2 regions of the Pradoshia sp. Z6_59 genome follow, and region 1 is predicted to be linked to the other one. Evidence: riboswitches for the same ligand, from Rfam matches in the RefSeq annotation. Region 1 holds a riboswitch; the other holds the start of a gene.
The links. A riboswitch is a leader RNA that binds a small molecule or an ion and turns the genes downstream of it on or off. The one in region 1 is predicted to bind preQ1.
Positions count from the first base shown of each region.

Region 2: linked by a shared signal. The riboswitch ahead of AC4D4B_RS15110 (QueT transporter family protein) and the one ahead of queF (preQ(1) synthase) in region 1 are both predicted to bind preQ1.

Region 1 covers NZ_JBZCPP010000001.1:283,695-295,283, forward strand. Annotated here, with positions in the region: gene AC4D4B_RS01460 (D-arabinono-1,4-lactone oxidase) at 1-1,191, shown strand, start outside; gene AC4D4B_RS01465 (hypothetical protein) at 1,222-1,671, shown strand; gene AC4D4B_RS01470 (NAD(P)/FAD-dependent oxidoreductase) at 2,005-3,918, shown strand; gene AC4D4B_RS01475 (YhgE/Pip domain-containing protein) at 4,136-5,287, opposite strand; gene AC4D4B_RS01480 (TetR/AcrR family transcriptional regulator) at 5,417-6,001, shown strand; gene AC4D4B_RS01485 (metal-binding protein) at 6,229-6,708, shown strand; gene AC4D4B_RS01490 (NanQ anomerase/TabA/YiaL family protein) at 6,899-7,348, opposite strand; gene AC4D4B_RS01495 (C45 family autoproteolytic acyltransferase/hydrolase) at 7,734-8,756, shown strand; PreQ1 riboswitch class I at 9,036-9,082, shown strand; gene queF (preQ(1) synthase) at 9,208-9,708, shown strand; PreQ1 riboswitch class I at 9,747-9,790, shown strand; gene queC (7-cyano-7-deazaguanine synthase QueC) at 9,839-10,510, shown strand; gene AC4D4B_RS01510 (VUT family protein) at 10,510-11,052, shown strand; gene AC4D4B_RS01515 (transposase) at 11,392-11,589, opposite strand, start outside.
Region 2 covers NZ_JBZCPP010000016.1:54,076-65,664, forward strand. Annotated here, with positions in the region: gene AC4D4B_RS15095 (GTPase domain-containing protein) at 1-2,312, opposite strand, end outside; gene nadE (NAD(+) synthase) at 2,642-3,460, opposite strand; gene AC4D4B_RS15105 (DoxX family membrane protein) at 3,838-4,368, shown strand; PreQ1 riboswitch class I at 4,534-4,578, shown strand; gene AC4D4B_RS15110 (QueT transporter family protein) at 4,586-5,071, shown strand; gene AC4D4B_RS15115 (ferritin-like domain-containing protein) at 5,227-5,661, shown strand; gene AC4D4B_RS15120 (DUF5068 domain-containing protein) at 5,743-6,453, opposite strand; gene AC4D4B_RS15125 (DUF368 domain-containing protein) at 6,632-7,432, opposite strand; gene AC4D4B_RS15130 (quinone oxidoreductase family protein) at 7,658-8,638, opposite strand; gene AC4D4B_RS15135 (enoyl-CoA hydratase/isomerase family protein) at 8,658-9,467, opposite strand; gene AC4D4B_RS15140 (SDR family NAD(P)-dependent oxidoreductase) at 9,452-10,219, opposite strand; gene AC4D4B_RS15145 (2-phosphosulfolactate phosphatase) at 10,221-10,967, opposite strand; gene AC4D4B_RS15150 (phosphotransferase family protein) at 10,969-11,589, opposite strand, start outside.

The sequences.
Region 1 (11,589 bases):
TCGAAACAAGAGGAAAGAATCAGAGTTGTAGGAGCTGGGCATTCATTTACGAGTTTAGTAAAAACGGATGATTGGCTCATATCTCTTGATTTACTTAGTGGAATTGAACAACTCGATGAGACAGCCAGTACCGTTACGGTTTTGGGTGGTACCCGGTTATTTCAATTAGGAGAAGCGCTTGGACAAGAAGGATATTCTCAGGAAAATTTAGGCGACATCAATGTCCAAAGTATTGCGGGTGCTATTTCAACTGGAACGCATGGAACCGGACTGGAGTTTGGTAATATTCCAACCCAAGTAATAGAAATCGTTATTGTTACAGCATCTGGAGATGTTCTTACAGTCTCCGAGGAACAAAATCCTCAATACTTCAAGGCTTGTCTTATATCGCTTGGTGTTCTTGGAATCATTGTAAAAGTAAAGCTGAAGATTATTAAAACGCTTATCTATGAATACAGAAGTGAAAAAATAGAATATCCACTTTTTGAGCAACAGCTTGAACACTATATCAATGAAAACCGTCACTTTGAATTTTTTCTATTCCCATACTCCGATTGTGTTCAAGTTAAAACGATGAATATTACAAATCGTAAACCAAAGGGTTTATTCTTTCATAACTTAAAAAATCTCATTTTTGAAAACTATTTATTTTTTGTACTGTCAGAGGTATGCCGTTTGTCACCAAGGTGCAGTCGAACCATTAGCAGAATATCTGCGAAGGCCGTAGGAACAACAGCTATTACGGCAAAAAGCTCTGAGATTTTTGCTACTCCAAGACTGGTGAAGTTCAGGGAAATGGAATATTGTATTCCACTTCATTACTTTAAGCCGGCCATTCAAGAGATTCGGAATTGTATTGAACTTAAGAAGCATAAGGTTCATTTTCCGATCGAATGCAGGACGGTTAAGGCCGATGATATTTACCTTAGCCCCTCTTATCAAAGAGATTCCGCTTATATTGCTTTCCATATGTACAAAGGCATGCCATATGAAGAATATTTTCAAGAGATGGAAGCGATTATGCAGAAGTATGAAGGTAGACCACATTGGGGGAAAATGCATAGCTTAGGTAAACATGAATTATTTTCCTCCTACCCTAAACTGCCGGACTTTTTAGCCGTAAGGCATGAACTAGACCCGCAAGGAATTTTTCTAAACGACTATATTAAAAAGATAATTATTGATGAATAAGAGAATAGCCTTACTATAATCTAATCTTGTATTAATAGAAATCCCAATTGGCAGGCATTGTTTCTGACACAGTATTCCTTAAGCATATCACTAGCAATCAAGTGTGAGGCAGGGATAAACATTCGGCAAGCCTATCGTGATCAAAATCGGGAAACATTGGCGACTTATTGTAATTCCTTCTTACCTGAGATGAAAAAATTAGCAGAGGAATTCATGGCAGCTTATCGAACTCAGTGGATGGAGGAGAATAAAATATTCGGTCTTGATGTATTTGATCTTCGGATGGGTGGCCTGCTGAAACGGATTCAAACCGCCATTAACCGGCTCGATGACTACCTTAAAGGGAGGATAAACGAGCTGGAAGAATTAGAACAAGAGATTCTCTATTTTGATGGCCGGAAAAAAGATGACGAAACAAACGCTATCAGTGCTAACTTATGGCATACAATTGCAACACCTTCTGTTATAGCAGGAATATAGCATTGCTTTCTTTATCCGATTTAAGGTTAAGATAAAAATGAATAAACAATATAAGAAATCAGAATATGTTCTAAAACCTATGTAAACAGCAGTCACGCTGAGTATGACTGCTGTTTTTATCACAAAACGTTCAAATTAAGCGTTTAAATCGCATTGATTAAATTTATGGAAAAATTTACAATAATTGTACAGATGATATACTTATCTTTACAATCCAGTCATCATCCTTTATGTGAAATATTTCACATAATATTATCTAATAATATATGAAAGCAAGGGGACGTTTCTGGCATGGTTGATCGAATTTGTCCCTTTTAATGAGGTGGCCACAAAATGTTGGTATTAGAACCTATTAAAGTCGGAAATTTGGAATTAAAAAACAGATTTGTTATGGCTCCAATGGGAGCAGAACTCGGGAATTTTGATCCAAGAACAGTAGATTACTATGTTGCCAGAGCGAAGGGCGGAGCATCGATGGTGATGACAACCGTTATTGCAACAGAAACTATAGATGGCCATACCCCTGCATCCACATTGACAGAAGAAAGCTTTGCAGGCTTTAAAGAGCTAGTAGACAGGGCCCATGAATTTGATTGTAAAATCTGCCTTCAAGTAGTGCCCGGAATTGGATTGGGAGGGATAGGAGAGGGCAGGGTAAGGCCTGCATCTGCCTCAGCTACACCATTATATCCCGGTGCTAAAATAACCTTTGAGGAATTGATGATTGATGAAATTAAGTTTATACAAGCTGAAATTTCCCGAACAGTGAAATTAGCGAAGAGAGCAGGAGCAGACGCCATTGAAATCCATGCTTATGGCGGGTATCTGACAGATAAATTCATGACCAAACGATGGAATATCCGAAAGGATGAGTATGGTGGAAGCTTTGAAAACCGGATGAGATTTTTAATAGAAATAATCGATGTCATCAAGGAAGACCTTGGAAGTGATTTTCCCCTCCTTGTTAAATTCACCCCGGATCATTTCTTGCCAGTGGAAGAAGGGTACAGGGGAATTGAAGAAGGAATAGAGATTGCCAAACTATTAGAAAGCAAGGGTGTCCATGCATTACATGTTGACGCTGGCTGTCATGATAATTGGTACATGGCAATGCCGCCTATTTACCAGCAGGATATGGTTCCGCAAATGATTTCATCTGCTAAAATCAAAGCTGTCACGTCTTTGCCAGTTCTTTCAAATGGGCGCTTAGGTGACATTGAAAAGGCTGAAGCAGCACTTCGAAATGGTTGGATTGATATCGCAGGAGTTGGAAGAGAGTTTTTGGCAGATCCTAATTTTCCAAAGAAAGTGATGGAAAATAGAACGGACGAAATCAGACATTGCATTTATTGTAATGAAGGCTGTATTGCTACCGTTTCTGCTGGAAAGAGCATAAACTGCGCCGTCAATCCTCTTACGGGCTATGAGGGATTGAAAGAATTGAAAGCAGCAAATGAACCGAAGCGTGTTCTGGTGATAGGTGCGGGTCCTGGTGGCTGTCAAGCTGCCATAACTGCTGCAGAAGCAGGTCATGATGTGGAAATATGGGAGAAAAAAGCCTATCTAGGAGGGAACTTTCATAATGCCTGTATGCCTCCGTTTAAGCGGGACGGAATGAAAATTCTTGATTATTATCGGACAAAACTTGACCGGTTAAATATCTCGATAAAGTATTGTAAAGAGGCAACGGAAGAGGCGATTTTAACCTATAAAGCAGATTTGGTCGTTCATGCTACCGGGGGCAATCCAATTATGCCAAGCGCAATCAAGGGGCTGAATAAGAGCCATGTTTACACAGCAACAGACGTACTGCAAAATCAGGCTCTTCTTGGAAATAAGATATCGGTTATTGGCGGCGGGCTAGTCGGCTGTGAAACCGCAGTGGTGCTTGCAAATAAAGGAATGCAGGTGACTATTATCGAAATGGCTGAAAAAATGTTACCTGAACCGTTATTTATACAAAATGCAATGATGTTAAACCAGCTTTTGCAACACCCAAATATCACGTTTAAAACATCTTCAAAAGTAACAGAAGTACAAGATCGGGCTGTGGAAATTGAGGTAAATGGCAATAAAGAATGGATCGATTGTGATAGTGTTGTGGTAGCTGCAGGATTTTCGCCTAACGATCATCTATATCACTCTTTAAAAAACAAAACGAATATTGTTAACGTTGGTGATAGCGTGAAGGTTAGGAAAGTACTCGATGCGGTACACGAAGCATATGATGCGGTCTTAAATTTGTAGAATTATAATAAAAAGCTGAGACAAATCTACGAATGAACAAAAAAGCCGGTAGAATTTTACGACGAGTAAAATTCTGCCGGCTTTGATTTTGAATCTAGTGATGTCCCTGCCTCTATTCATGCTTTATTTATATAAGACGCTTAAAAGGGCAGATCTAGTTGGACAGACTGAAGTCAAATATTTAGAATGTTGTCATAGCACATCATTCTAAATACGCTTATTTAGTACCAGTTCTTTGTGCACGCACAGGTTTAAATACAGACGATACGTACATCATTAACCCTGCAATACCAATTCCTAAAATAATGTTAAATGACTGGCCAGTGTAGAAGCCGCTGCCGAAATAGAAAATTTCACGTAATCCTTCAGATGCAAAGCGGATAGGAACCCAAGGGCGAATGAAGTTTACAAAGAAATCAGGTAGCATTTCTTGTGGTGTCATTAAAACTCCCATTCCCAATAACATGACAACCATGAATAATGTAATGGCCGGTTTACCAATCCAGGCAGTTACCCCAGAAACTAATAAGAAGAAACAGAAGGCTGCAAATGATACGAATGAACCAACCAAGAAGTAGCTAGGCATATTAATACCAGCGATTAAACCAAGCGTTGCAACGGTAAAACCAGAGAATAGGGCAATAATTATGCCGAATAATGCTTGACCTCCCATTAGGTGTAAGGCCTGTTTACGTGTTAACAATTCTTTTTTCAAAATGTTTGATGAAGCTAAGAATACAATGAAGCCACCGATTAAGGCACCTACCCAGGCAGGCACTGCCATTAAGGTTGGAGCACTTCCGTTTGCAGTTGAGGCTGTAACGGCATTGAATACTTTTTCTTCAGAAACAATCGGATTCACAAGCACAGATGCCTTGTTAGCCTCTATTTGTTGACCGTCCATTTGCGCAACAAAATTTGAAGAATATTGGTTGTTTAATTGAGTAATCAAAGCTGTTAAAGCAGTCTTCGCATAATTTGCACCTGTTATGTTATAACCTTGGTTAATATATACCTGTAAAGTTGCTGGAGAGTTGTTTGATATCGCATTCTGCAAGGAATCATTATACCCTTCAGGAATGACTAAAGCTGCATAATACTCTTTATCATCAAACGCTTCTTCAATATTTTCTTCCTTTTCATTTGTAAAAGCTAACATCGGTTCTTCGCCGTCAGTGCCTTTACTCATTTGTTCAACAGCTGATTCCACAGCGTCCACATGTACACCTTGATCATTTATAATAAGTGCAACCGGTAAATTTCTTACTTTTGGGTTTCCCTGTGCAAATAAGTTTAATGAGAATAGAGCAATTATTAATATAACTGCAATAGGAGCTGCCCATGCTAATTTTTCTTTAAATAATCTCAATCATTTTCTTCCTTTCTTAGTAAACAACATATTGTTCCGTAATATTTATTCATTTTATAATTAAGGTGTAAACAGAAGCAATAAACAAAAGTAAACAGCATGTTCATTTTTGGGAATAGAGGGTTTTTTATGAGTATTTATGAAGAAAAAAATCGTAAAACTAAACAACTTATTCAACGGTCATTTTTACAAATTCTAGAGAATAAGCCGTTTGAAACGATTACGATAGGAGATATTGCAAAAACAGCACATATAAATCGCGGAACATTTTATTTACATTATCTAGATAAATTTGATTTGCTTGACCAAATCGAACAACAATTGTTTAGAGACTTAGGAAAACATATTGACCAATTACAATCTGGATATTCATCTATATATACATTTGAAAAAGACCAAGAGCAATTAGCTGCAACTTTATTCAGCTTCATAAAAATGCATGCTCCATTATTAAAAATATTTTTAAGCAATCATGGCAGAGCAGGTTTTCACATTAGGTTTAGAGATGCCTTTGCAGAAAAAGTACGTATTAATTTAGAGAAGAACGAAAGCATTCACACAAGGTTAATAGGTTCTATGGACTATTTTTTATCGTTTATTACATCTGCTTTTTTAGGATTAATCGAACAATGGGTCCAAAATGGTCTAGATAAAACACCTGAAGAAATGACAGCCTTATATATTGATATTATTTCTTTTATTCAACAAAAGTAAGGGAGCTTTTAAATCTGGGAAAATTCATCCTACAACGCTGTTTCGTGTCTAAACAAAAGCTCTATGAAAGCCAAGATTCTTGGCTTTTTTTATTTTTCCAGCGACGAATGAAAGAGCGAACGTTTGTTTTGAGCGAAAATGTGTTCCCTGCTCTGATTATCCCCTATAATGGAAAACAATGGCTGGTTCAATAGAGCCGCCATAAGAGAACAAAACGGAGGATTAGGATGGCAAACGGGAGAGCGCATAAGAAAATTAATCTAATATTTTTAGCAATTGGAATCGGGGCCGTGTTGATCAGTTCACAGCACTATGTACATGGGATATCCGTGATAATAGGATATCTCTTCGGCACCTATTGGATGAACCCTGATTTGGATATAAAAAGCAATCCGTATCGGCGATGGGGATTCTTACGATTCATGTGGATTCCCTACCAAAAATTGAAGCATCGCTCCATCTGGACACATGGGTATGTGATTGGAGATATCATTCGGTATCTTTATGTAACGGCTTGGATTATGTTAGGAGCGGGTGCAATGAGTATCCTGACAGGTGTGCCATATGCTGCATATATAGACCAATTAGAGGAGATTGTCATTGAACATAAATTGTCTATCTTGTCCTTTATTGTCGGGAATATGCTTTCGTCTACTGCACACATTTTGACCGATCATGCTTCAACCACATTCAAAAAGATCTTTTAACCAAAATCCAAATCCCTTTTCGTCTAGTAGAAAAGGGATTTTTAGCATTTCAAGAGGGCTTATCGTTTGTTAAACCCCAAACGTTTTTCCTAAAAATGTTAAATATTTTCTTGTGTTGAACAAAAATGAATACAAAACGAGCTAAATCAAAAGAAGAGGCAAAATCAGCTCAATGATTTTGCCTCTTACATTAATCGCACAATACTTTTACTACTGCTTTTTTTACAGCTTGTGGTTGTTGCACACAAACACCTGGCATATGAGCGTCTTGAGGCATAAACACAGCAAAACATCCCTCTTTCACGATAAGATGGTTACCGTCGCCATTTAAGAACATTACATCATTTTCTTTTTGTTCCTCTACGACTTCTGTATCTTCCTTATTTGTATAAACCATTCTTTCCTCGCCTTTAATGACGTATTGGATATCTGTATATGAATAATGAGCTTCCATGCGACAGTCTTCAATAAGCTTTGTATCATACTCTTGAATCATTACGAAGACCTTGTCATTTTCAATTTCATACTTTCCTACCGGCAAAGCCTGCAAATCATTTTCCATTAAAAAAGCAAAGGCTTTCTTTAATCTTGGATGCACTCCATCATATAATGGAGCATTTGATAATTGATCGATAATCATATATGTTTCCTCCGATAAGCGATTTATCTTATATAAGTATATAAAATAGTAACATATCCAGTATTAGCGATACAAGAACTTGTATACCAGTCTGGTTTATAGGATAACAAATAGTGAAACGATACTTCCTTTATTTGGATATAGATAAACTGTATAATCAAAGGTATCCAGCTATAGTAAGTGCTTCTGGAACATTGTGAGTATGAGAGATAGGCAAGAAAGATTTCTAAATTACTTATTTTTTAGTGAGACAATATCCAGAATAGAATGGTGAAGAATCCCAGAAAGTTAGAAATGTTTCGAGAGAACGTGATAGTTAAATGAGATGATTTGGATTTGTAACGAGGACTACAATCGAGACAAGCAAAGAAGGGGAGAATTACGAATGGAAGAGTTGATAATCAGACTAGTAGAGTTAAAGGGAAGCCCTTTTGAATATGGGCTAAAGCAAAGTGAAGAAATTAAGTCGACACTGCTTTCAAATCAACTGCGTTTACTTGAGGATTTGAGCACTACTTCAAATACGAAGATAGCAAAAGAAATACTAAAGGACATGTCACCGAATCTTTTAGAGGAACTTAGAGGTTTGGCGGAAGGACTGGATATGGAGTTAGACACCATCATTAGGCTGTATAGTGGCTATGATGTAAATTTTCCAGCAATGGGTTGCACGGCATTCATAAAGGATGACTATTATGTGCGAAACTATGATTTTAGCCCTGAGCTTTATGATGCAAGACTTGTTTTCTCTAAACCAGCTGATGGCTATGCCAGTGTTGGATTTAGTCAGCAGGTAATTGGCAGACTTGATGGGATGAATGAAAAAGGGCTTGTTGTTGGATTACATTTTGTAAACAGTGAACATAAATCAGAAGGTTTTCTTGCGACAACAATTGTAAGAATACTATTGGATCAGTGTGCTAGTATAGAAGAAGCAATCGACCTTATTTCAATACTTCCCCATGGATATTGCTACAATTATTCTATTACTGATCCGAGCGGAAAAGGTGTAATAGTAGAAGCCTCTCCTCAGAAACAGATTTTTAATTACGGCCCTCCGTTAATATGTACAAATCATTTTCAATCGAAAACATTGCAAGACAAAAATGAGAAAGAGATACAAGGATCCATAAAACGTAAAGAGTATGTAAGCAGTCTATTAACAGAGGAACTTTCTCCTTTAACAGCGTATCGTCATTTTAATGACGGCAATTCTCCTTTATTTTTTAACTACTATAAAGAGTACTTTGGAACATTGCATACAGTTGTTTATTTGCCAAAGGAATTAAGTCTTATCGTTGGTGTAGGGGAGAATAGTGAACCAAAAATGTTTTCCTTAAGAAAATATTTGGATGGTAATATTAATCTTCCTAAAGTATTAAAAGGAACGATTCAACAAGCGGAATAAAATAAATGGTCCATCCCTCTGTGGTGTTGTTTAAGTAGGACATTGTTTTTAAACAGAATAGATGGCAGCGTAAATTAAAAAACGGATTAATCCCATCAATCAGTAGGACTAGTCAGATGAGCATTTTATGGAGAAGGATTGTAAATAACTTTATAGCGGAGACTAGTATGAGATTTTTTATTGAGTATATTACAATCAGTTATCTTTTTTATTTTTCCTTTTATATCCATTAATGGGTGTGGTATGATAAGAGATAATTAAAATAATATCTGAAGAATTTCAGGAGAGGTTCATAGCGGATACCCTCTATAAAAAACTATGGATACATGTCATTCTCGCCATGTCCATATATTGGACGTGGCTTTTTTGACTTTCTAAGTAGTTATTTTTATAGAAAAAGAGCATGCCCCTCCTTGGAATGATTAGATATCTAATTCAAGGAGGGTTATTTATGTCTGGTCGGCATCAAACAGAAGGATTAGAGGATTTAACGTTATTAGGAAATCAAAATGTGAAGTATGCATTTAATTATGCACCTGAAGTATTAGAGTCTGTAGATAATTTACATTCAGACCGGGATTATTTTGTTAAGTTTAATTGCCCTGAGTTTACAAGTCTCTGTCCAATTACGCAGCAACCGGATTTCGCGACCATGTATATTTCGTATATTCCGGATAAAAAAATTGTAGAAAGTAAGTCACTAAAATTATATTTATTTAGTTTCCGTAACCATGGAGATTTCCACGAAGACTGTGTCAATATCATTATGAATGACTTAATTAAACTGCTAGATCCACGTTATATCGAGGTGTGGGGTAAATTTACTCCACGTGGGGGTATTTCAATTGACCCTTGGTGTAACTATGGCCGTCCAGGTACGAAGTTTGAAGAAATAGCAAATTATCGTTTAATGAATCACGATTTATATCCAGAAAAAATTGATAATCGCTAACTGCAGGTTATGAAAATATCAATAAAATCCTTATAGCCAAGGGAGAGGTTGTTAGCAACCCTCTATAAAAAACTAAGAAGAACAGCGCATCTATCTTAGTGCTGTTTTTCATTTGAATGGAGAATGATCAATGAAGCAAGAAAAAGCATTAGTCGTGTTTAGTGGCGGACAGGATAGTACGACCTGCTTGTTTTTGGCATTAAAAAAATTTAAAGAGGTTGAGGTTGTGACATTTAATTATGGACAACGACATGCATTAGAAATTGAATGTGCAAAGCAAATCGCTAATGAATTAAACGTCCATCATCACATTTTAGATATGTCATTACTAAATCAACTTGCTCCAAATGCATTAACACGCGCTGATATTGAGGTGAAGGATGGTGCGGAAGGTGGGTTGCCATCAACATTTGTACCGGGCCGCAATTTATTATTTTTATCTTTTGCAGGTGTATTAGCGAAACAAATCGGTGCAAAGCATATTATTACAGGTGTTTGCGAGACAGATTTTAGTGGATATCCAGATTGTCGCGATATTTTTATAAAATCGTTAAACGTCACAATAAATTTATCAATGGAAGAAGCATTTGTTATACATACACCTTTAATGTGGTTGAACAAAGCAGAGACATGGTCCTTAGCAGATGAATTTGGTGCATTTGATTTTGTAAAAGAAAAGACCTTAACGTGTTATCACGGTATTAAAGCGGACGGCTGTGGTGAGTGTCCCGCTTGTAAGCTGCGTCTACAAGGAATGCACACATATTTACATACCAAACAGCATATAGGAGGATCAAAATGATACGCATTCTATTTTATTTAGTATCAATTGTAACGGCAAATGTACTGACAGCCCGCTTTGCGCCATTTGAATTTTGGATATTCATTATTCCAATGGGCTCGTTCTTAATTGGTGCAACATTTATCTTCCGTGATTTGGTCCAAAATAAACTTGGTCGTAAGAGGACATATGGTTTTATTTTCTTAGCCTTAGTATTATCAGCTACTGCATCGTATTTATTAGGAGATACCCTAATTATCGTCGCAGCTTCTGCGCTATCATTCTTAATCGCAGAAACAACAGATACAGAAATTTATACACGTTTAAAACTGCCGATGGCTTGGCGTGTCTTTTATAGTGGAATGGTTGGAGGTTTATTAGATTCAGTTGTGTTCGTCATTGTCGGACTAAGCCCATTAGGAGCTGGGTATATTCCTTGGTCAGCTGTACCAGCGGCAATTATTGGTCAGATTATCGTGAAAACGGTTATGCAAATGATTGGTGCTTATCTATTAGGGAAAGGGTTGTCTTATAAAGAAAAACATCTGGCGAAAGCATCTTAATCATTATTTAAATTATTACTTCTGTTTCAGGTATTAAAAAGTCTATCTCATACATTCCATACCGTAAAAAGGATTAAATCCTAGGTGGGGAGAGGAAGGTTATTATTTCCAACGTGTCTTTTGGGGAAATCTGAATCATCTAGAAGTAATTAAAGGGAAACTTGAGAATTATGGGACTTGAAATCTTCCCACGAACAAATCGCACGAACAAATCGTAAGAAAAAAGACAAAAGCATCTGAATTAGTATTGACACTTTTCCCAATAATAATAAGTGCTGCGTGGAATATCAGCGACTTTGATTAATTCCACCACTTCATAGATTTCCTTTAGTTCATAAATTACTTGCGCTTTGATTTGGTTGGTAATTTTTCTTGCATTTGAACTAAAGTGTTTAACTTTTTTAAATATGCATTCTCCATTTCCAGTTGCTTTATACGTGCTTCAAGTTCTTCTACAGATCCTTCAGCCGGTACAGGCTTCATTGTTTTTTTCGTGTTCTTTTTCATGGATGATTGCCCCTTTTTCTTAGAAACAAG
Region 2 (11,589 bases), on a different contig from region 1:
GCATCCCTGCGCCAATCATCCAGCACTCTGAAATCACATTCCATTTTCATTCGTTCTTCCTGATAAATAGCATTGAAGCCTTCAGCCATTTCTTTTAAATACGCCTGGCTCTCTTTTAACTCTACTTCCGCTTCGGTAATCCAATCCTTTAAGGAATAAAAATACTTAGGCAAAATGGTATTCTCCAGGTATTCCTGTATCCGTACATTCATTTTCTCATTTAAATCTATATGAATCTTGCGGAAATCACTGTCCTCTGTAATTAAATCTTTGCTGGCACGAAGAATTTTAGGTACAGCTGCCTCCACATCAAGGCGAATGGCTTCCTTCCTTTGTTTAAACGTCTTACGCAACAATACGGCTTTTTCTTTCTCCAAATCCTCCATCTGATTCTTCGCACCATTTAGTTTTGCTAAAAGGTCCTCATTCCATTGAATGGATTCAATCAAGCTTTCTTCCCTTTCCAATCGTTGGTCGAGCAAGCTTGATATAGTCTCACGTACAAAGTGAAGCAGCTTAGCAGTACGTGCGCTTTCCTTATATTTACTTGTTAGATTCATTTTAATAAATTCAGCAAAATCTGAAAGCTGCCTGTTGCTTCTATAATGAGCAGAATGAGCAAAGATTGTTGCATTCGGCAGGTAAGGACTGATTCTGGACCATGCTTCATCCACTATACGAATAGCCTCCTGATCATTGTGAACAAGATCCATTTTATTTAATAAGAAATGAATTGGCAGATCAGGTGCTTGTTCATGAAGGGCCATTACAATTTCGCGTTCTTTGTTTGTAAATGGATCATTTACATCTAATACAAGTAAAAGACCATCTGCCATATTCAAATAACGGCGTACTTCCTGGATTTTATTATTTGCAATGCTGAATCCCGGAGTATCGATGATTGCTATTTGATTGTCGGCCAAAAATTGGCTCGGAAGCTGGTATTCGATGATACTTGGCTTGTTATCAACAAAGTTTCTGTTTGAAACTTTCTCTTCAAGCTCCTCTAGATTTAGTGGATTAATTGAAGAGTCTGTCACTTCCATTATGCTTTCTTCTTCGGCATTTTTAAACATGATAGCCGATGAAGTTGGTTTATCAAATAACTCTTCTCCTAAGATAGAATGAATTAAGGCAGATTTACCGCTACCGCTAGTTCCGGCAATCATAATATGTTGTACATTTATATCTAATAACTCATCAATAATCCATTTTTGTCTTTCGCTTACAGATAAATTATTTTGGTTTGCCCATTGATCAAGTTCCTCAAATAATCGAACGCTATCCTCCAAGCCATTCCGGTTATTTTCAGCCTGCATTAACACTCTCTCTGCATGATCAATATCAACTTGGCCTATCATACCAGGAAAATTATCATTCCATGCCAATATAGCAGAAGAAGCTAAAAGAGCATGCTTCCTATCTGTAATGCGGAGCCAGTTACGTAATAAACTTGGTAATAAGCCTTTTAATGTTTTTAATAATTTATGTCCATTAATTAATTCGAAGTAACCCTCTTTAAATAAGAAGGATAAATCTGACCATGGTTCGGGATGAACAAGTTCAAGATCCTGCAGTAAATCATTAAACCCCTGAACCCATTGCAAATATGCCGGTTCGCCCTTATAGCTGTTCCAAAGAGATACTGCAAGTTGTTCAAATTGACCACTGTCAATGGAATAGAGCTTATGTAAGACCTGATAAAAATAGCCAGGTTCCATATTTTTCGTTACACCTTGATCAATATAGGACTGCAGAACATCATACCAAAGCAATGACTCCGTACGGATGGATTCATTTACTGCAAGTTCAACTGCACTATTCCAATCACGTTGCTCTTCAAAGAATGAACGTGCTATTTCTGTCACTTGAGAATCATCTGGATTCAACTTAACTACCTTTTTAATCGTTTTATCAGCCAGTTCAGTTTTATCCAATTTCGTATATAGAGCAAATAACTGTAACCCAACTTCGGTATTCAATATAATCGAGTCTGATTCAATAGATTTATAAAGCTCTTCAGCGTTTTTATACATAGCCATTGCAAAGTAAGCATCCGCCATATTCTTTATAGCCCAAGGCGCCAGATCATTGCTAACCTTTTCCCATTTAAAAATGGAAGTCTCATAGTCTTTATAATGGAAATAAAGCTCTCCCTGAGCAAATCTAAGCGTTGATAGCTCAGGCAATTCCTTTTGTTGTTCTGCCAAAAATTCTTCACTTATTATAAGCAACGGATTCGCCGCATTATCGTTTGTTAATAAGGTTTTATATAAGGACTTTTCAATCAAGTTATTTTCATTATTCATCATACGACCCCTCCCTGGTTCTCTCACACAAATTTGTTCAATAGAATACATTATAACTTATATAGTGTAATAAAATTTGATTGCAAAATGGTTTCGGTAAAGTTTCATCTTCAATACAATATGATAGCAAAATGGAACATTTGTCATATTTGAAATAAATATAATACTAGATTATATCCTATACCCTCAGATAATTAACTAAAACAATTCGTGTTTTTTATTTTCCTTCAATTAATTATACCAGTATATCGTTATCTTAATCACGATTCATTTTCTCCTTACAATAGAATAAGCCCATGATTATGAAAATCACAGGCTTACTTTTTGGTTAGTTATTTCCACCAATTATCATGAATGGATGCAGGCATTTGACGTTTGTGTTCTGTTTTTAAATATTGCTTTTCAATTTTCAATGCAGCTTCAGCATCGACTTTCCGACCTTCCAAATAATCGTCAATCGTATCATATTTTAAGCCAAGTTCTGTTTCATCAGCTTGCTGCGGTTTATTATCCAGCAAATCGGCAGTCGGCTCTTTCATATATAGTCTTTCCTCAGCTCCCAATTCTTTCAGCAATTCTCTGCCCTGGCGCTTAGACAATCCCGATAATGGAAGAACATCAGCTCCGCCGTCTCCATATTTTGTATAAAAACCTGTCACTGCCTCAGCAGCATGGTCTGTTCCTATTACCAAAAGTCCATTTTGTCCACCAATAGCATATTGTGCAATCATACGAAGCCTTGCTTTCACATTCCCTTTATTAAAATCGGTTAATGTTTCATTAGTTGCTTCTTTGTATTGATCCGTAATGACATCGACAGTAGACTTTACATTAAAAGTAATATTTTCATCTGGTTTAATAAATTGCAGAGCACGCTGAGCATCCTCTTCATCTTGCTGTACTCCATATGGAAGTCTGACAGCAATAAATTTAGCTGCAAACCCTTCCTCACGCAGTTCTTCCACAGCCATCTGAGCCAGACGTCCTGCCAATGTAGAATCCTGACCGCCACTGATTCCTAGAACAAATCCTTTTGCTCCGCTCTTCTTTAAGTAACTTTTTAGGAACCCAACTCTGTCTTTGATTTCTTCTTTAGGGTTTATTTCCGGTTTAACATGTAATGCTTCAATAATAACTGATTGTAAGCTCATTCCCATTCCTCCTTCAAACACCTATACTATTATTTTCCTTAAATGTTCTCTTTCTAACCTTTTATCATTAAATATATTTTACTCTTATATATAAATTTTTAAATAGGTCATTTAATTTAGAGTATTGTTTTTTTATCCTTATACACCACACAAAATGGATAATTGCGTAAAAGTTTGTGAAGGAACGAACAATATCACGTTTGTAAAGTTGTTTTTAGTATTAACTTAAAAGGTTCACATATTTTTGTACAAAAAATGAAACACAGGGATAATACACCACATTATCAAGCATATGGTATATAAATAAGGTATAGAAAGTTACTGGCACTAAAAACCGCGGATTAGAGCCAGTTAAATCCATATGGGAGTGATTTAAAATGATGAATTGGTTACGAACTAATAAATATGCCTCCGGACTATTATTGATTATAAGATTGTATCTTGGTTATGAATGGATGATTCATGGATTTGAGAAAATTAAAGGCGGAGCATTTGATGCATCCGGATTCCTTGGAAATATTGTTGCTAATCCTGTAACTGGTCCAGACGGAGGGGCACTGTATCCGATGTATGGTTCATTCATTGAAAAATTTGCGATTCCTAACGTAGGGTTAATCAACATCCTAATTCCATGGGGAGAATTTCTAGTTGGGCTGGGGTTACTGCTTGGTGTCTTAACAACTACAGCTGCCTTCTTTGGATTATTAATGAATTTTATGTTTTTATTTGGCGGAACAGTATCTACTAACCCGCTCTACATCATACTGGGAATGGTTATTCTTGTAGCAGGTGCAAATGCCGGCCGATTCGGTGGAGACTATTACGTTCTTCCATGGATTCGTAAAACAATCTTTAAAAAGGATGACATAAAGCCAATTAATACAAAAAAGTTAACTCCAAGTCATTAAACTAACGATTAAATATCTGTGACGCCGAGATTTCTCTCGGCGTCTTTTATTGATTTATGCCAGTCGATCATAACTATACGATGATGTTTTGCCATGATCCAACTACAATCCTTTGTTGACTATGCATCTTATTATGCTTATGATTATTTGGTGTCTTCGGAAATACTAAACGTGGTTCGTAACCATCCCACGATAAAAAACTAAGGGAGAGAAAAAAATGAATATTAGAACGCTTGCTGTAAATGGAGTTTTGGCAGCCTTATATATTGCTGTCACTATAATCGTACAGCCAATCGCATTTTCGAACATTCAGTTTCGAGTACCTGAAATGTTCAATCACTTGATTGTATTTAATAAAAAATACATGTATGGGATTGTGATAGGAGTATTTATCTCTAACCTCTTTTTCTCATCAATGGGTGCATATGATTTAATATTTGGTGTTGGCCAATCCATACTAGCATTAACAATCACCATTCTAACCTTCCGATTTGTCCGCAATATTTGGGCAAGGATGGCTATTAATACATTCGTTTTTACTTTTACCATGTTCTTAATTGCTATAGAGTTAAATATTGTTTTGAAACTTCCTTTCTGGTTTGCATGGGCAACAACCGCAGCTGGAGAATTAGCAGTCATGACAATTGGTGCTCCAATTATGTATGCTCTCAATAAACGTATTAATTTCTCAAAATTAATCTGACTTAATAATCCAAGCTTGGCCCTTTATCGGATCAGGCTTTTTATTATGTAAAAATATTCCTGAACATTTCAAAATCCTGCCACAAAAAAAATGCTTAATATGTAGTAAAGTAGGGTACATTTGAATTATAGAATATAGAAGGAGTGGATTATAGAATGGAAAAAAAATTAAAAGAATTAATAGATGGTTTAAATGAAGATCTAGCAAACGAATATGCTGCATCAATCATGTATTCTAGCTATGCGGCAATGGTTTCTGGTTTATACAGACAAACACTGAAACCTTTCTTTGAAGGTGAAATAGCCGATGAACAGGGACATGCTTTATATCTTGCAGAAAAAATCAGTACATTGGGTGGAACACCAACTGTAACACCAGCAGAAGTTAAACAAACCACTGATGTTAAGGTAATGCTTGAATCTGCCTATCAGGCAGAAAAAGATACAATAGATCGCTACGAAACACGCAAGAAACAAGCTGAGGAATTAGGCTTAACTGAATTAGTTGTCAAACTAGAAGATCTTATCTCCGATGAAACAGGCCATATGGAAGAGATTGGCCGCATTCTTAGTGACTCCAGATTTGATTAATTCTTAACAATCTGCAACATATTTAACACAGGGAAAGAACCGTAATTCTGACAAGCAGAATTACGGTTCTTTTTATGGCTATTACTTCGGTAATGGAATTTCAAATTCTGTCTTTTTCCCATCAAATAAATCTTTACCTTCACTATTTAGGAATGGTCCAAACTCCAATTTTAAATTTCGCGTTTTTGAAAACAAATCCTTGTCTATTAAAAAGACATGAAGCTTTTCACTAGATGTTCCTGCAGCCATTTCTCCTTGTTGGCTCGGCTCAAGATTTGTTTCTGGAAGATAGATTATTTGATTATCGTTCCCCCTTAAAAAAGAACGGATGGATTGATATATCAATGGTTGTTTGGAATTGTTCTCAAGCTTTAATTTTAGGGTAAGCGCTATACGGTCTCTTTCATTTAAATTTTTGAACTTTGATTTAACTGCCTCTGTTGGGGTGATCTCAGCATACTGTATACCCTCTAACGTAATGATTACGTCTTCAATATTTTTAGTTTCATTCATTTTTAAATTTTCATATAGTATCTTTTTCACACCCATATTACCAGAAGTAAATCGATCTTGATACACCTCAGAGGATACAGATGGCTCTTCTCCTTTTGCTGCCACGCCATTTTTTGTTTCTTTATCATCGGTACCTTCATTATTATCGGTACTTACATCTTCTGTAGTATGATTCTTTTTATTTTCCTCGTTTATCGTCTCTTCTTTTTCACTTCCACATGCTGATACTGCTAAGATAAAAAATGCCAAAAATATAAACCTCAGTCCCTTTTGTATCATAATTCAACCTCCAATATTTTTTTATTGTAAAGTTGTTAGTTAATTTATACCTCTGCTTAATTCTTAATATTCTAAACGTAAACGACATTTTCCTATCTATCTAATTGTTTTAACAATGCAGGCGAAACAAAATAAAAAAGGATTGTACGAGACAATCCTTTTACTTCCTATTCAATCATTACTTCGTAAAGATTTTCGTTACCAAAAGACCTGACACAAACGTTATACAACATAGCAATATCGTACCTATTCCTGTTGGTAATCCAGGAACGACCACAAATATAGATCCAATAATTAATCCCATTATGACCGCAAACGTCATATGTGGATATACCCTCAGTAAAAAGCTGATTGCTTTACTGCTCACAATAAAGCCAACCACTGCTCCAGCCCCTACAAGGATAATAATCGAAAAGTTTAAATCTGATAAAGCAGAAATAACAGTTGAATAAACACCGAGCAACAATAATATAAACGAGCCACTAATGCCTGGAAGCAGCATAGCCATACTTGCAAGCCAGCCGGAAAAGAATAATCCAAGCCCAGATAAAAGCGTTACTTCAGATATAACAACAGATTCATTCGGCTTCAGGAAACCTAGTGCTGCCATCATGATTGCAACCAAAACGACAACCCCATAATGCTTTCCTGTAAAGTGTTTTTTCACCTCTGCCTGTCTTATAATAAAGGGTAGTACACCGATGATTAATCCTACAAAAAAGAATTGTGTCGGTTCATGATGATGTTCCAGCAAATAATCAATCAATCGGCTAAACGTCAGTATAGTAAACCCCATACCGATTGCGAGTGGCAATAAAAAGCCCAGATACCTTCTCCAGTCACGGCTAAAAAAGCCACTGATTGATAATAATAAGCGATCATAAATACCTAATATAAACGCTATGGTTCCTCCACTTACACCGGGAATTAAATCACTGATTCCCATTAACATACCGCGATATATGTTTTTCCATTCCATTATTTTTTCAGTCCTTATATTTTATTTCACTATAATAGTTTACAAAATAAGAACTAGTAAAAACAATGGCACATAATACAAATTAAATAGTTTTTCACTCATTTTAATATCAATATAAATTATACAAATATAATAATTTTGAATAATATCACATTTATCCATACTCTTATTACAATAAAAATAAGCATGCCAGAACTGCATGCTTTACAAGAATGCTATTAATATTCAACGACGAATTTCAAGTATTATCTTTCCTGCTGTTTTCCTAGACTGCAATAACTCATGCACTTTTGCTGCTTCATCGAGTGGATGGACTTCACCTATTATTAATTTTAATTTTCCCTCTTCTAAGAATGAAAAAAGATCACGCATACTCGGCAATAGCAGTTCTGGCTTTCTCATAATTTGCGGAAGAAAGAATCCAATGACCGACTGGTTTCTGGCCATTAAGGATGATGGGTGCATTACGGCCTGTTCTCCACTTGCGACACCATATATCACCAATCTCCCGAACGTAGCTAAGCATTTCAGTGTCTCCTTAAAAATATCACCGCCAGCCATTTCGAGCGCCACATTAACTCCACGGCCGTTTGTCGCTTCCAGCACTTCTTTATACCAACCCTCTTTTGTATAGTTGATACATACATCAGCTCCCAGAGAACGTGCAAGCTCCAGCTTTTCTTCTGTGCTGGCAGTTGCAATTACCTTCCCTGCGCCCATTAATTTAGCCAATTGGACTGCTAAAGTCCCAACTCCTCCAGCTGCTGCATGAACGAGAACTGTTTCACCCTCTTGCAATTGCCCCATTGTTTTTAAAATATGGTAGGCACTCAAACCTTGAAGTGGGAGGGCGACCACTTTTTTTAAATCGAGTTCTTCTTTCAGGAGAATTACGGACCGAGCGTCTGCAACAGCATACTCAGCATATCCCCCAGATTCAATCAGCGTGACCACCCTCGCTCCAACATTTACGTACGTCACTTCTGAGCCAGTTTCGACTACAACCCCGGCAACTTCAGCTCCAGGCACAAAAGGAAGCTGGGTTGGTACAACATATTGGCCTTCACGTCTGGCAGTATCTGCATAATTCACACCAACTACATGTATTTCAATTAATACTTCATGTGGACCAGGTTTCGGCCTATCTAATTCGACCATTTTTAATACTTCTGGTCCTCCGTATTCAGTAAATTGAATGGCTTTCATAATACATACTCCCTTTCACTTATCTGCCGGTAAATTGCGGCTTTCTTTTTTCTTTAAATGCAGATACACCTTCTTGATGATCCTCCGTGGCTATCATCATCGTTTGAGTGATGCGTTCTCTCTCCAGGACATCTTCGAGAGTGGCCGTAAAAGAATAATCAATCAGTTTTTTCATTTGCCCATATGCTTTTCCTGGACCATAGGATAGCATAGTCGCATATTGAATTGCTTCATCACGCAAAGCTTCTAAAGGTACAAGTTTATTAATAACCCCAAGTTCATATAAACGTTCTGCTGGTATCGGTTCAGCTGAAAAGAAGAATTGTTTCGCTAAGTGTGGACCAACTAAACGTGGTAGGAAATAGGAACCACCTGCATCCGAAATAAGGCCAACCTTTGAAAAACTTAAAGCGAACTTACTCCCCTCAGCGGCTACAATCAAATCACAGGCAAGCGCCAAATTAAAAGCAGCCCCTGCCGCAAAACCATGTACCGCCGCAATAATAGGAGTCTCAATCTCCTTCATCGTTAAAATACATTCATTTATGACTCCTAAATACTCGTAGGTAGTAGCTGCTGATTTGGTTCCCATCGTTTTTACATCTCCGCCGGCACTAAACGCCCGTCCTGATCCGTTTAGAACAATCACTTTTACATTAGGATTTTTATCCGCTTTTTTTAATTCACTAATTAGTCCTGTTATCATTTCCGGACTAAAAGCATTCAAGCTTTCAGGTCTATTTAATGTCAATACTAAAACTGAACCTATTTCTTTTATTAATAAGTGTTCCATCATCCATCTCCCCTTCTCTTTTACGTAATCATCCATCCCCCATCGACCAGTACATCTGTACCTGTCATGTATGAAGCTTCACTCGATGCTAAAAAGGCAATAACATTGGCTATTTCCTCACTGGTTCCTACTCTTTTCAATGCTGTGTTGCGTTCAATTGATTTCACAAACCGTTCATTTGTTAAAGACCATTCTGTCAACGGTGTTTCAACAAATCCAGGTGAGACGGAGTTTGCACGGATACCATATGGTGCCATTTCAAAAGCAAGTGCCTTCGTAAAATTCAGCACAGCTGCTTTTGCAGAACTATAATGAGGTATATGAGCAGCAGCCTTATGACCTGATAGACTCGCTATATTGACAAATGCCCTATTACCTCCTCGGTTAGCTTGCTCCATCATAAACTTTCCAAGTATTTTTGAAACCAAAAACACACTCTTCAAATTCACTTCCTGAACGATATCCCAAGCCTCTACGGCCGTATCCATTATTTTTGATTGCACTGAACCACCTGCATTATTAATGACCACATGTAAGTCCATAAAATGATCCTCAATAAAATCTGACAACGCGGTTACTTCCTCTTCTTTCGTAACGTCGGCCGCAAAACAGGTTGCCTGGATATGATGGCTTTGATTATTAATTTCATCAACAACGCTTTCAAGCTTTTCTAAGGTTCTTCCAACTAGAATGACATTTGCCCCTTCTTTCGCCAAACGCAGAGCGGTGGACTTTCCAATCCCGCTGCCACCCCCGGTGATCACGGCAACTTGTTCTTGAAATCGCATCCTATGCCTCCTTTTTTACCGTTAGTACAACGCGATTATTTTTAAACACAGGAACAATCTCATAACGTCCACTGTTACTTGATAACAGAAGGTCATCCTTTAATCCATATCTGGTTAATAGCAATCCAACTCTGGATGTTGCCAGAACTGAGTACGGATTTGATGAATGGCTGTCATAAAAAGCCAATGCAGCTTTTCCAGCGTCATTCAGCTCAATCTCTTGTTTGGTTCTACAGGTTATATTTGCAATTAAATGGCCGGCACCATAGAAATCCTCCAGGCTAAATTCTCCTGAATTTCCTGAACAAATCACGACAATCGTTTTATCCTTGCTACTTTTTAGTAGCGCCTGTGCCACGGCAGCATTATTAAGCAAGGAGGAGATATACACTTGATTTGCATGTGCTGCTTTATGTAGAGCCACCGTGCCATTAGTCGTTGAAAGAATCAAGGTTTTACCATGGATACGTGTGCTAATTTCAACGGGTCCTGGATAAATAAAACCATCGATTGGTTCTGCATGTAATTCCCCAGCCATCAAGGCTTGTCCGTTCTCAAATTGTCTGCTTACTTTAATAGCTTCATCTGGATTAAGAACAGGAATAACCTCTTTTGCTCCATTCTGCAACGCTGCTACAATTGTTGTTGTGGCCAGGAGAATATCCAGTACAACAGCTACCTTGTTGCCTGTGGCCAATTTTTCTGGTGAAATATCTTCCTTGGTCAGCAAGACATGCACTTTCAGCATCTTATCGATTCCTTGTAAGTGAATAAGCATGCTCAATCAATGTTTTTACATACTTATCAAAGTTGGCAAATCTCGGATCCTTTGTTTGGCCATTATGATAACGATAGTAGATTTGCTGACAGATTCCCGCTAATTTGAAATAGGCAAACGTTAAATAGAAATTCATATTGGAGACATCACGGCCGCTTTGTTTTGCATATTCTGAAATAAATTGTTCCCTTGTATAAAATCCATCCCGAATCGTAACAGATGGCTTACCCAGTCCTTTTTTCAATACTTCAGAATCGTCCCCCTCTGCCCAATAGCTCATAGCTACTCCAAGATCTGCGAGCGGATCTCCAACCGTCGTCATTTCCCAATCAAATAAACCGACCATTTCCGTCCCATCCTCATTAAACATCGCATTGTTTAATTTATAGTCATAATGAATAATTGAAGCATCACATGAAGCTGGAATGTGATCTACTAACCATTTCTCTAATTCTTGTATATTTGGAATATCATCTGTTTTTGCTCGTTCATAACGTGCTATCCATCCATTTGTCTGTCTTTCCATAAAGCCATCAGGCTTACTGATTTCCTTCAATCTAGTCTCCTGATAGGAAATGCTATGAAGCTGAAC